DNA from 4 places in the Bacillus xiamenensis genome. Region 4 is predicted to be linked to each of the others. Evidence: riboswitches for the same ligand, from Rfam matches in the RefSeq annotation. Region 4 holds a riboswitch; each other region holds the start of a gene.
The links. A riboswitch is a leader RNA that binds a small molecule or an ion and turns the genes downstream of it on or off. The one in region 4 is predicted to bind S-adenosylmethionine.
Positions count from the first base shown of each region.

Region 1: linked by a shared signal. The riboswitch ahead of BK049_RS09145 (5-methyltetrahydropteroyltriglutamate--homocysteine S-methyltransferase) and the one ahead of BK049_RS18640 (YezD family protein) in region 4 are both predicted to bind S-adenosylmethionine.
Region 2: linked by a shared signal. The riboswitch ahead of mtnK (S-methyl-5-thioribose kinase) and the one ahead of BK049_RS18640 (YezD family protein) in region 4 are both predicted to bind S-adenosylmethionine.
Region 3: linked by a shared signal. The riboswitch ahead of metK (methionine adenosyltransferase) and the one ahead of BK049_RS18640 (YezD family protein) in region 4 are both predicted to bind S-adenosylmethionine.

Region 1 covers NZ_CP017786.1:1,809,379-1,812,915, forward strand. The annotation lists gene BK049_RS09140 (hypothetical protein) at 1-627, shown strand, start outside; gene BK049_RS09145 (5-methyltetrahydropteroyltriglutamate--homocysteine S-methyltransferase) at 747-1,868, opposite strand; SAM riboswitch class I at 1,956-2,068, opposite strand; gene BK049_RS09150 (gluconate:H+ symporter) at 2,151-3,470, opposite strand; gene BK049_RS09155 (four-carbon acid sugar kinase family protein) at 3,521-3,537, opposite strand, start outside.
Region 2 covers NZ_CP017786.1:366,319-369,855, reverse strand. The annotation lists gene mtnA (S-methyl-5-thioribose-1-phosphate isomerase) at 1-242, opposite strand, end outside; gene mtnK (S-methyl-5-thioribose kinase) at 249-1,442, opposite strand; SAM riboswitch class I at 1,523-1,680, opposite strand; gene BK049_RS01800 (pyridoxal phosphate-dependent aminotransferase) at 1,845-3,035, shown strand; SAM riboswitch class I at 3,080-3,181, shown strand; gene mtnW (2,3-diketo-5-methylthiopentyl-1-phosphate enolase) at 3,281-3,537, shown strand, end outside.
Region 3 covers NZ_CP017786.1:2,662,812-2,666,348, forward strand. The annotation lists gene BK049_RS13595 (DUF2584 domain-containing protein) at 1-165, shown strand, start outside; gene pckA (phosphoenolpyruvate carboxykinase (ATP)) at 206-1,792, opposite strand; SAM riboswitch class I at 2,021-2,155, shown strand; gene metK (methionine adenosyltransferase) at 2,351-3,537, shown strand, end outside.
Region 4 covers NZ_CP017786.1:165,263-168,799, forward strand. The annotation lists gene BK049_RS00790 (sulfate permease) at 39-1,103, opposite strand; gene BK049_RS00795 (phosphoadenylyl-sulfate reductase) at 1,117-1,818, opposite strand; gene BK049_RS18640 (YezD family protein) at 1,864-2,010, opposite strand; SAM riboswitch class I at 2,085-2,187, opposite strand; gene pyrE (orotate phosphoribosyltransferase) at 2,325-2,963, opposite strand; gene pyrF (orotidine-5'-phosphate decarboxylase) at 2,971-3,537, opposite strand, start outside.

The sequences.
Region 1 (3,537 bases), 1.6 Mb from region 4:
TTCTTAAAAGATTACGGTTACCTATCACCAGATCTGTACAAAAAACTGAGTAGTCAAATTAAGATTGGTGAGAACTACGATGGTGTTAGAACACTCATTGTTCATTTAAATAAAACCGAGGATATTTATGAGTTTGTGAACCAGTTTGATCGGATGTTTGATGAAGAGGACGTTTTTGTATACTATCAAGCGCAAGGGCTAGAGAAATTAGTTGCTAATTCAAAATTGTCATTTTTGTTGCTTGTCGTATTTCAGACCATTTTATTTGTGGTCATTGCTTTTATTTATCGAGGTCAGATGCATACACTAATTAGCATTTTGAATCGAGATTTGTTGTCCTTGTATTTAAATGGGATGTCACCCAAGGATATGATCAAGCAATTCTACCGTAGTATAGATAAGATGAATCTAAGAGTGTATATTGTGGCGGTAATACTCATTGCTGTCTTGGGTGCTTTGTTACTTGGACAATTACCAGGAGAGGTCATTTTATGGATTGGCGGTACAGCAGTTGGACTTCTTCTCGTCTTGGTTATACTGAATAAATGGTTTGTGCGCTACATCATCACAAAACGTATGAAGAAAGAACTGTCAAAAGAGAATATCGTATCAAGATTGCGAAACTAAGAAAAGAAAGATGTAGACAAAACCTCGCATTCTTTGTCAACAACCTGAAGAACTGCTGAATGGCAGTTCTTTTTTTAATAAAAAAAGCCCTAAGCCAAGAGAGCTTAGGACTATACATTTTATTTCCACACTTGATCCGCAATCTCAATCACATGACGCAGCTTTTCCCATTGCTGCTCTTCTGTTAACAGATTGCCTTCCTCTGTTGAAGCAAATCCGCATTGCGGGCTCAAACAGATTTGGTTGATGTCCACGTATTGAGCCGCTTCCTCGATTCGTTTTTTGATCTGTTCCACTGGCTCAAGCTCGCCGTACTTTGACGTGATCAGGCCAAGTACGATTTGAAGGTTTGGATTCTTCACATATCGAAGGGGTTCAAATCCGCCAGAACGATCATCGTCGAATTCTAAAAAGAGACCATCCAGATCTAGGCCGTCAAAAATCGTTTCTGCTGCGGCTTCGTAGCCACCTTCAGCTGCCCAAGTCGATTTAAAATTACCACGGCAAATGTGCATTGTAATGACTAAATCATCTGGTCGATCGGCAACGGCTTCATTAATTGTTTTTGCAAACGACTCACGAAGTTCATTTTCCTCGCGGCCAAAGGCTTTGATTTGTTCATGTCCCTTTTCAGAGAAGAACACAGCCCATGCTGTATCATCTAGCTGTAAGTAGCGGCAGCCAGCATCATAAAATGCACGGATGGCTTTTTTATAAGCCTGTGCCACGTCATGGTGGAATTCATCTAAACTGTCATACACACCTTCATCTAGCTTGCCGCGGAAAAAGAGCATATTCGGGCTTGGAATCGTCATTTTAGCCGTATGATCACCCGCGATGCTGTGAAGGAAGCGATAATCCTCTAGCATTGGATGATCTGTAAAATCAATCTTGCCTGTTACCTTGATGCCTCTCGCTTTTGTCGTCGTGTTGTGGAATTGAATGCCCTGGTCTGCTTCAAATCCTTCGACTCCATCAAGTCCTTCTAGAAAGTCAAAATGCCACCATGCACGTCTGAATTCTCCATCTGTGACAACCTCTAATCCAATTTCCTTTTGCTTCTCTACAATACGTGTAATTTCCTCGTTTTCAATTTGCCTTAGCTGCTCTGCTGTCAGTGTACCGTCGGCTTTTTGCTTGCGAGCTTCTTTGATGCGCTCAGAACGAAGCAAACTCCCTACTTGATCTGCGCGAAATGGCGGCTTTGTTGTTTTCTTTCCGATGGTTTGTACTTGTGTCATGCTGAATCCCTTCTTTCTTCAGGTTAACATTCAAATAAAAAAGCTCTTCCTTGGATAAGGAAGAGCATCATATACTGTGAGATCTCTGCCTTATCTTCAAACAAGCATCAGCTTGTTTAAGGAATTAGCACCATTCTGTTCCGAGGAACAGCGGTTGCCGGGTTTCACAGGGCCAGTCCCTCCACCACTCTTAATAAGGTTACCTTTTGATTCAATTTTCTTAATAAACACAATTATTCAACCTTTTTGAGAAAAAGTCAATGGTTTTTACAATTTATTTTCCTACATGAACAAATCAGCGACGAGGACACCAGCTAGTCCGACAAGTGAAAGAACAGTCACCATCAATGTCCAAGTTTTAAAGGTTTGAGCCATCGACAGATTAAAGTATTCTTTGTAAATCCAGAAACCCGCATCATTCACATGAGAGAATGTAATACTCCCGGCACCTGTTGCAATCACCATTAATTCCGGGCTGACACCCGTCAAACCAATCAGCGGTGCAGAAATGCCAGCCGCTGTGAGACCGGCGACAGTGGCTGATCCTAAAGAGACACGAAGGACAGCGGCAATCAGCCAGGTGAGGAGCAGAGGAGACAGTGTGCTTCCTTGCATAATCCCTGCAATGTATTGATCAACACCGCTGTCAATGAGCACCTGTTTAAAGGCGCCGCCACCTGCAATGATCAATAGAATCATCGCAATGGAGCCAATTGAATCCGTAATCGACTTCATGACGTCCTGCATGCTCTTTCCTCTGCCAAGGCCAAATGTGTAGATGGCAAGCAGCACAGAGATTAATAGGGCGATCGCGGGCTCACCTAAAAACTCAGCCGCCGGTAGCAGTGGAGAGGACGGGAAGAAAATTTCTAAACATGCTCTGAATGTCATGAGCAATACAGGCAAAACAGCGGTGAAAATGCTAATGCCGAAGCTAGGCATTTCATCTTCTGTAAATTCCTTTGGATTAAATAAATTCTTTGGAATGTGTGCGTGCAGTTGATCCTTTTTAAATAGTTTTGTAAAGAGAAGTCCGCCTACTAAAACAGCAGGAATCGCTAAAATGATTCCAATTAATAAGGTTTGTCCCATATTGGCTTGAAATACATTGGCAATGGCTGTCGGCCCTGGGTGAGGAGGGAGGAAGCCGTGTGTTGTAATGAGTGCAGCGACGAGCGGCATTCCCACATACAACACAGGAAGTCTTGCGGCTTGAGCAATGGTAAAGACTAATGGAATGAGAATGATGAATCCGGTTTCATAAAATAGAGCAATTCCGATAACAAAACCAGTCAGCATCGTCGCCCATTGAATTTTTCCGATACCAAATCGGTCGATGAGTGTCATCGCGATACGCTGAGCACCGCCAGAATCAGCCATCAATTTACCAAGCATCGCTCCAAAACCAAGAACCAATGCTAAGTGACCGAGTGTGCTTCCGAGCCCTTTTTCGACAGATGCGATCGCTTCAAGTGGTGACATGCCCTCTAACACGGCAACAATTAAAGAGACAATAATCAATGAAATGAAAGCGTTTAACTTAAAGACCACCATAAGTAAAAGTAATAACAAAACGCCAAGTCCAATAAAAACTAATGACATGATCTTTCCTCCTTTGTGTTGCATGAGGGAGCGTGAACACTCCCTATGCTTTATCCTTCAAGTATGT
Region 2 (3,537 bases), 200 kb from region 4:
TGTTTAAACACATCAATGTCCTCTGTATCAATCTCTTGGGCACTAAGCGCCAGCCCAAATGCCGCTGTAATGCCTATAGCAGGTGCTCCGCGTACTTTTAACGTCACAATTGCATCATACACATCTTCTTTTGTATATAAATGCTCAAACACGGTTTCAGCCGGTAATTTTTGCTGATTCAAAATGTTGATACGGTTTTCTTCCCATTCGACGGAACGGGGAACTTCAAATTCTTTAGACAAAACTCGTCACTCCTTTACAGTTTGCTGGAATAATGCGACGAGGTCAGACGCTGTTTCCACTGCATGATATTGTTTGATGAATGTTTTTCCGAGCGTAATTGCTACTTTTTTCTGATGAAGCCTTCTCGAATGTGATGGAATTGCATCAAGATCAGCCGCATTAGCAAGACCGATGGTTCGGCGAACAAGCTCACAGCCGGCAAAGCCTGCCGCTTCTTTTAAAATACGCTCTAAGGTTGCTTCCAAAAAGCTGTCCGATACACTATACGCTTCAATGCTGTCTTCTTTCCAGGCTTTTGTGAATACTTCTTTGAATGTTGCCCACACATTGACGACATGGTCAAAAAGATGCTGCTGCATCTGTTCATTCTCATGAGATAAAGCATTTATGAAGAGATTGGCTATAAAGTGACCGATATCGAATCCAAATGGACCGTAAAAAGCGAATTCTGGATCAATGATTTTCGTTTCCGTTTCGTTTGCAAAAATACTTCCTGAATGAAGATCGCCATGAACCAGTGTTTCAGCCGATGTTAAGAAGATATGCTTTAGCTCTGCTGCTTTTGCTTGCAGTTCAAGGTCAGCCCACAGCGCTTTTGCCTCTTCTTTTAATTCCTCTTCGAAGTCATTTGTTTCACTATCAAAGAAAGGATCTGTGAAGACGAGTTTTTCTGTGATGTCACAGAGATCAGGGTTCGTAAACTGCTTCACGAATTGTTTTTTAATTTTAGGATTTGTGGCAAAGTCAGATGTGTAAAATAACGTTTTGCCTAAAAATTCACCGACATGATCTGATAAATACGGATAATGTTTTCCGGCAATTAGCCCTTTTCTGACGATTTCAAGGTGTGATAGATCCTCCATTGCTGTCACCGCAAGAGCTGTATCTGAATAATAGACTTCTGGTACAAGGTGCGGTACATATTCTGACTGCTTGATGAGTGCTGCACTTTCGATTCTTGCGCGGTCTAATGTGAGAGGCCAGCTTTCCCCAACGACCTTTGCATAGGGAAGAGCTTGCTTAATAATCAGCCCTTTTTCGCGTTTGTGATCAAAAATATGAAAGACGTAATTTAAATTCCCGTCACCGATTTCGGTACATGTCAAATGACTGCTTTCTTGGATTAATCCAAGTCTAATGGCCAGTGCGACTGCCGAACTCTCTGTTAATTCTTCATATGATGCCGTAAGTGTAACCAATTGCTTCCCCTCCAAATCATATAAAAAAGCCTCTTTCTCCTGAGAGAAAGAGGCTTGATCGCGTGTATGCTCGAAGCCTCTCTTATCTCTCAGCACATACGTCTGATGGAATTAGCACCGTGCCCTATAAGACAATTGTCTTGGCGCTGTACTTGCTGCGCCCCACTTCACAGTGGTATTAACGGTCGGTTGCTGTTGGGGTCAAAAGGCCAAATCCCTCGCCCAACTCTCGATAAGAGAAATCAATATGTAATTGTTTCATGTCTGCATGCATTTCTTAATTTAAGATATTATCAGAGCCACGCATCACATGTCAATCTTTTTTCAAAATTGCTTTACAATTCATAAAACAATCCATTACAGTGATTGTATTGTCACGTAACTTGAATAGAAGGTGAAGAAATGGAATTCCAGCAATCAGATGTATTGAAACAATTACCGAAACAGTTTTTTGCGTCGCTTGTTCAAAAAGTGCAGAAAAAAGTGAAGGAAGGGGCAGATGTCATTAATTTAGGCCAGGGAAATCCTGATCAGCCCACCCCGCCGCATATTGTAAAAGCGATGCAAGAAGCGGTAGCAAAGCCCGAAAATCATCAATATTCCTCATTTCGCGGAACGGCAAAACTAAAAAAGGCAGCCGCAGTTTTTTACGAAAGAGAATATGGCGTCTCACTTGATCCGAAGACGGAAATTGCCATCTTATTTGGGGGGAAAGCGGGACTAGTCGAGCTACCGCAATGCTTACTTAATCCAGGTGATACGCTGCTTGTCCCAGATCCAGGTTATCCTGATTACTGGTCGGGTGCCGTGCTTGCTGGAGCTCACATGGTGACCATGCCGCTTCTTGAAAAAAATAATTTTTTACCTGACTACAATCGACTGTCTGAGGATGATAAGAAAAAGGCAAAATTGATGTACTTAAATTACCCAAATAATCCTACTGGTGCGACTGCAAGCCGGACTTTTTTTGAGGAAACTGTTACGTTTGCGAATGAACACAAAATGTGTGTTGTGCATGATTTTGCTTATGGAGGCATTGGATTTGACGGCGAAAAGCCGATCAGCTTTCTGCAAATAGATGGGGCGAAAGAGACTGGCATTGAAATTTACACATTGTCCAAAACGTATAATATGGCCGGCTGGAGAGTCGGTTTTGCAGTAGGGAATGCCTCTGTCATCGAAGCCATTGAGCTTTATCAGGATCATCTGTTTGTGTCGCTGTTTAAAGCGACTCAAGATGCTGCGGCGGAAGCACTTTTAAGCGATCAAACGTGTGTACGGGTGCAAAATGACCGGTACGAAAAAAGGCGGAACACTTGGATTCATGCATGTAAAGAGATTGGATGGGACGTAAGCGCACCAAAGGGATCATTTTTTGCCTGGTTAAAGGTGCCTGAAGGGTATACATCTGAAACCTTTTCTGATGTATTATTAGAGAAAGCACATGTTGTCGTTGCGCCGGGAAATGGCTTTGGCGCTCACGGTGAAGGCTATGTCAGAGTCGGTCTTTTAACAAGTGAGGAGCGGTTAAAAGAAGCCGCTGAACGCATCGCTGCATTGCAGCTGTTTGAAAAAAAGCCATTGACAACGTAAAAAAATGGTGCGATAATTCAGGCAATATTTAAGAAAATTGAATATTCTTATCAAGAGTAGGCAGAGGGACTAGCCCAATGAAGCCCGGCAACCGACTTCCATGAAGCACGGTGCTAATTCTTGCAGCAAGCGCTGAGAGATAAGATTCGGATGAATGAGACGAAACCTCTTTAATGCGCTGACAAAGCACTTAAAGAGGTTTTTTTACTGACCATATACAGGACGCAATCGAAAGGGGATTCCTAGTGAGTGAATTACTGGCAACATACGTATTAACACATCGAGCGGATGAACAAATAGACCGAAAAGCGGAGCAGATCGCACTTGGATTAACGGTCGGATCATGGACGGACTTGCCGCAGCTCAAAAAGGAGCAGCTGAAGAAACATAAAGGCCGCGTGGTGAGCGTAAAGGAAAAGGCTGCCGCAGTTGATGGCTTGTATCAATCAGAGGTGACAATTGCTTATCCTGAGGCTAACTTTTCAGCTGATCTACCCGCCGT
Region 3 (3,537 bases), 1.1 Mb from region 4:
CTCATGAAGGAAGGGTACCGCATTTATCCATTAAATATTCCGCTTGAGGTGCGCAAAACGAAAGACGGGGAAAAAACAGGGACAGCACATGTAGAAAAGCTCGAGCTGTCAGACGATGTCACGAAGGTGACTTACCGTCTTGTATCATTGCATTCAACGAATTAAAAAAGCTGAGGGAATGATCCCCTCAGCTTTTGTCTTTTGATTAGACGAGTGGTCCGCCTTTTGCTTCGATGTCACTTGCTGCATGGCTGAATTTTTTGAAATTCTTTTTAAATTCGTTTGCAAGGAAGTAGGCTTTTTCTCGGTAAGCCTCTTGATCAGCCCATGTTTTAGCAGGCTGAAGGACTTCATCTGGCACCCCTGGAATATGAAGCGGGATGTGTAATCCAAAGATGTCGTCAGTGATTATTTCAGCATTGTCAAGATCGCCTTCGATGGCTGCCTGCACCATCGCTCTTGTATGAGCCAGGTTCATTCGTTTGCCCGTACCATAGCCGCCGCCAGTCCAGCCTGTGTTCACAAGGAATACTTTTGCGCCATGCTCATCAATTTTTTTGCCAAGCATTTCAGCATAGATGTGAGCAGGAAGTGGCAAGAACGGTGAACCGAAGCAAGTAGAGAATGTCGTTTCTGGTGATGTCACACCGCGCTCAGTTCCTGCTAATTTACTTGTGTAGCCGCTAAGGAAGTGATACATGGCCTGTTCTTTCGTTAAACGGCTGATTGGAGGTAAAACACCAAAAGCATCCGCTGTTAAAAAGACGATGGCAGATGGATGACCTGCGATACTTGGTTTCACGATGTTATCAATCATTTCGATTGGGTAAGCCGCCCGTGTATTTTCAGTAAAGAATGTGTCATCATAATCCGCTTCACGTGTTTCTTCATCCAGCACCACGTTTTCAAGCACGGATCCGAAGCTGATGGCTTTGTAAATTTGCGGCTCTTTTTCCTCACTTAAGTTCACACATTTCGCATAGCATCCGCCCTCAATATTGAAGACACCAGTGCTAGACCAGCCGTGTTCATCGTCTCCAATCAGCTTGCGGCTTGCACTTGCAGAAAGCGTCGTTTTCCCAGTCCCTGAAAGGCCGAAAAATAATGCGACATCGCCTTCTTGACCAACGTTAGCTGAGCAGTGCATGGATAAAATATCTTGTTCAGGGAGAAGGTAGTTCATGACAGAGAAAATGGATTTCTTCATCTCTCCTGCATACTCTGTTCCACCGATCAGAATTGTACGCTTTTCAAAAGAAACGATAATAAACGTTTCAGAGTTTGTGCCATCTGTTTCAGGATCTGCTTTAAAGTGAGGAGCAGATAAGATGGTAAAAGGCTTTTCATTTGATGATGGTGTTGATCCGTCAGGTCTAATGAATAGCTGCTTTGCAAAGAGATTGTGCCATGCGAATTCGTTTACCACTGTAATGGGTATACGGTATCTTTCGTCAGCACCCGCAAATCCTTCAAAGACAAATAGTTCATCACGTTCTTTTAAGTATGACACAACTTTTGTATATAAACGATCAAATGCGTCTTTTGAGATCGGCTGATTCACTGTGCCCCAATCAATGTTATGCGCAGAGCTTTCTTCTTTTACAATAAATTTATCTTTAGGCGAACGTCCAGTGTAGGCACCAGTTGTCGCGCGGACAGCACCTGTTGAAGTTAAAACGCCTTCATGACGTGCCAAAATCTTTTCAACAAGTTTCGGAACAGATAAATTTTGGTGCGTATTTTCTAATGAGAGCAATGACTGCAAATCTTCTTTTAAATCCACTGAGTTCATAAAAAACCCTTCCTTTACCGTTGAATTTGTTTTTGTTTCGATTAGTATAACACATTGATAATAATAGTCTATACTATTTAAATATTTTTGTGTGTGTTTTTTCATTTCTGCTATGAAAATATGCTTTTTGGTGATGTGAAAGATGAGGTAAAAAAAGAGGGGAGATAATTCCTATGAAGCATTGACATGACGCAAGGGTTTAAGATAAGATATCTTATTGAACGGATACTCTTATCCCGAGCTGGTGGAGGGACAGGCCCGACGAAGCCCAGCAACCGGTTTCTTATGAAAAAGGCATGAACATGCTGAGAAACCAAGGTGCTAACCTGATGCAAGGTACAAAAACACCTTGAGCGATAAGAGTGAAAGGCATGCGATCTCAGACCCTTTCCTCGCAATGAAGGAAATGGTTTTTTTATTTTTGGGATATCATATGAACAAATTGCCAATAACATCTCTAATATAAACGTTTTGAAATATAAGAGGGAACGAGTTCCGTATCATATTGGAGGCCTCATCTTGGGATGGTGTGGTCTTGTACAGGAGGAAATAGCCATTATGAGTCAAAATCGTCGTTTATTTACTTCAGAATCAGTGACCGAAGGACATCCGGATAAAATCTGTGATCAAATTTCAGACAGCATTTTGGATGAAATTTTAAAGAAAGATCCTAATGCACGTGTTGCCTGTGAAACTTCTGTAACAACCGGTCTCGTATTAGTAAGCGGTGAGATTACAACGTCTACTTATGTCGACATTCCAAAGACAGTACGTGACACGATTAAGGAAATTGGCTATACACGTGCGAAATATGGGTTTGATGCGGAAACATGCGCGGTTCTTACATCAATTGATGAACAGTCTGCTGATATTGCACAAGGTGTAGACCAAGCGCTTGAAGCACGTGAAGGTACAATGACTGAAGAAGAACTTGATGCAATCGGTGCAGGTGACCAAGGCCTTATGTTTGGTTTTGCAAACAACGAAACAGAAGAGCTGATGCCGCTGCCGATTTCACTAGCGCATAAATTATCTCGTCGTTTAACAGAAGTACGCAAGAATGAAACACTTGCATACCTTCGTCCTGACGGAAAAACACAAGTAACCGTTGAATATGATGAACAAAACAAACCGGTTCGTATTGACACAGTCGTTATTTCTACACAGCATGCACCAGAAGTGACGCTTGAACAAATTCAAAGCGACTTAAAAGAGCATGTCATTCGTCCTGTCGTTCCAAGTGAACTTATTGATGAAGAGACAAAGTACTTCATTAACCCAACAGGCCGTTTCGTGATTGGTGGACCTCAAGGGGATGCTGGTTTAACTGGACGTAAAATTATTGTTGATACGTACGGAGGCTATGCTCGTCACGGAGGCGGTGCTTTCTCTGGGAAGGATGCAACGAAGGTTGACCGTTCAGCAGCATATGCGGCTCGCTATGTAGCGAAAAACATCGTAGCAGCAGGTCTTGCAGATTCTTGTGAAGTACAGCTTGCTTATGCAATTGGTGTTGCACAGCCAGTCTCAATTTCAATTGATACGTTTGGAACAGGAAAAGCGTCTGAAGAAAAATTAATTGAAGTGGTTCGTGCAAACTTTGATCTTCGTCCGGCCGGCATTATTAAAATGCTTGACTTGCGTCGTCCAATCTATAAACAAACAGCTGCATACGGACACTTTGGCCGTCATGACTTGGATCTTCCATGGGAAAAAACAGATAAAGCCGACTTGCTTCGTCAGGA
Region 4 (3,537 bases):
TGTTCATATTTAGTAGATCATAATAGTCGGATTTGTGTTTAAATCCCGCCGCCCTGTTCATGAATCGAGCTGCTCTCATTTTTGACTGCTTTCATTAGACTCAGTGCACCAAGTGAGGCAAGCAGTACACTCATCATGATAAAGATAGAGTAATAGTCTCCTTTTAAGAAAAGGCTCACGAGCAAATACGAGAGACTGAGTGATAAGAAAGGTGACACAACCCAGACTTTCAGCATTTTTTTCACGACATGTTTATGAAAAATGTTCGGTCCGCCCTTTGCCATACCAAGCCCGATAATAGACGAGGAGGTGATTTGGGTAAGTGGAACGGGTAGCCCAAAAATAGAGCTGACGATCACAAGTCCTGCGCCGGTACTCGATAATAGAATTCCTTCTCCCGTTTGATAGCGGGTAATTTTCTTGCCGTTTGTTTCAAGGACCCTTCTGCCTAGCAAAAGCGCACCAAATGCAACAAAGATTCCTCCGTAAAGGGTTCCTTGCCCAACTGTCAAAACACCTGAGGCGACAAGGGGACCGACGGCATTAGCGACATTGTTCATCCCTGCTGAAAACGCCTCTAGAAATCCGCTGATAATGAGAAGCACAGATAAAATCAATGTTCCCTTTTTTGATAATGTCCGTTTAGGGAACAATCTGATGATTTTGACAACGACAAAGGTAAAAACAAAGGCGACAAGCGGGATGATAATCCAAAAGGCGACAATCACTAAAATAGATTTCACATACAGCACTTTATACGCGACGGCCACACCGACCACAGCACCTACTGTGACTTCACTTGTTGATAATGGAATGGCCATGAGATTCGCGATGAAAAGTGATAATGCGGCAGAGCCAATAATGATACACACAATTTCAAGTGTGATGACAGATTCCGGCATAATCCCAGAGCTGATCGTTTTGACGACCTCTCCGCCGCCAATCACTGAGCCTGCTAATATCCCTACTGCACAAACGCTGAGTGCATAAATTGGCTTTTTAATGGCACCTGATCCATATGCGATACCCATCGAAGCGGCTGCTCCGCTTGCGCCAATGTTTAAAGCAAAGAATAAACTAAATAAAATTGCGGCGATTTCCATACATTATGCTCCCTTACTCATGTAATCCGCACTCGGTCTTTGCTGTCCCTGACCATCTACCAGAACGCAGGTCATCTGCTGTAAATGCTGGCTGTGTACACGGAGCACATCCGATGCTCGGATATCCCTGGTCGTGCAGCGGATTATAAGTAAGTTCTTCTCTAGACGTATATCTCCAAATGTCCTTCCACGTCCAGTGGATGAGCGGACATACTTTTACTGATTTAAATTTCTCATCTTTATTTAAGAAGTTCGTCCCTGCTCGTTTTGGTGATTGCTCTCTTCTTAAGCCAGAAAGCCATGCCGGATAGCCAGATAGTGCCTCTTGCAAAGGAATGACCTTCCGCATATGGCAGCAGCTTTGAGGATTCGTTTCCCATAATTTATCACCATGCTGCTCGTTTTGCTGTTCCACTGTCAGCTCAGGGGTTTTCAGCACGATGTCTAAACCAGGATATCTTTCCTTGACTGCATCAATGGTGTCGTATGTTTCTTTGAAATGCAGACCTGTATCTAAAAAGACAATTCTCGCATCCTTTTTTACTTTTGCAATCAGATCAATTAGGACAATACCCTCAATGCCAAAACTACATGCATAAACGAGCTGATCACCATAGTGGCCGTACGCCCATTTCAGCACAGATAGGGCTCCTTTATACAAATCGTCCTCTTGAAATGTAATGGACGGCTCTTGCCAATTTTCATAAGTTAACATTATTTCTCCCCTTTCGGAGTACTGCTCCTATTACTGTTCTCCGCATTACTTCAATCTGATTTTTTCATTTTTTTCCACTTGAATCACTTGACCGTCCTGAACAATCAACGTAATCGAACCAAATTTCATATCCCCAATCAGTTCTTTCATGTGCTTCACTAAGTCCTCATCCTGATTTTGTTTCAATTCCATCTCCTCTTCCTCCTCACCGTTAAAATAAAAAAACTTTCTTTCAGTCCGAAAGAAAGATGAGGAAGTTCGCGATTTCCTTATCTTTCAAAATAGAATCATTTTGCAGGAAGTAGCACCTTGCGAATCGCAGGTTGCTGGGCTTCATCGGGCCAGTCCCTCCACCTCTCTGGATAAGAATTTTAATTTGTATTAAATATTAACACAATTCAAACAAAAGTCAACCCGACTTTATTGATAGGATTAGTTTTTATTTAAATTTGAGTCTATTTTACTATTTTTAACCAAAAGAAAAGCTGTGCTTTGCTGCACAGCTTTTAGACCGTTTCTTCCATCCAAGATTCAGACGAAGGATCTTCTCTCCATCGTTTTAGTTTATTCATAGAAGAAGGATCAATCGCTTTTAGCTCAAGTGCCGCTTCAGTCAGTGTGTCATAGTCTGTGAGTGTGACATATGGAATGTTTTTCTCTTGAAAAGCTGCTGCTGCTTTTGGCAGGCCGTATGTGAAGATAGCCACAACCCCAAGTACGTCACAGCCTTCTTCTTCTAGAGCGGCAACCACGTCAAGAACGCTGCCCCCGGTTGAGATGAGGTCTTCTACAACGACCACCTTTTGACCAGGCGATACGGCTCCTTCAATTTGATTTCCTTTTCCGTGCGCTTTTGGCTTACTTCTCACATAACACATCGGCACATTCAAACGGTCTGCCGCTAATGCCGCATGCGGAATACCTGCTGTTGCAGTACCTGCGATGACTTCAGCACCCTCGAAATGAGAGAGAATCAAATCTTTTAAACCTTCCGCAATGTCATTTCTGACTTCTGGATACGACAAGGTCAGACGGTTGTCGCAGTAAATTGGCGATTTGATGCCGCTCGCCCATGTAAATGGTTCGTCTGGTTTTAAAGAGACAGCTTTGATTTGTAATAGATGTTTAGCGATTTTCATTTTCATACGGCAGTCACTCCCACTCTTTCAAAATTTGTTGATAGGCGTCCACTGGGTTTACGGCTTTCGTGATGGATCTCCCAACAACGATTTGTGAAACACCTTGCTCTTTTGCAAAGGCAGGTGTCGCCACACGCTTTTGGTCATCGGTTTGATCATTTGGTAAACGAATTCCTGGTGTCACAGTGAGAAAGGAAGGTGAGATTTGCTCATGAATTACTTTTGATTCATGAACAGAACATACAACACCGTCAAGTCCACTTTCATATGCCAATTGTCCGTAATGAAGCACAGCTTCTTGTAATGGACGATCAATCAGTAATTCTTTTTTCATCATTTCTTCTGACGTACTTGTAAGCTGAGTCACAGCAATAATGCTTGGACGATTTTGCCCGGCAGGGGTTCCGCTTTCAAGCCCCTCTATCGCAGCCTGCATCATTCTTTTCCCGCCAGCTGCATGCACATTGACCAAATCTACACCAAGTGCAGCAAGCCGGTTCATTGCTTTTTGTACGGTTGTTGGAATGTCATGAAGCTTCAGATCAAGGAAAATACGGCAATTTTTTTCTTTCAGTGCGTC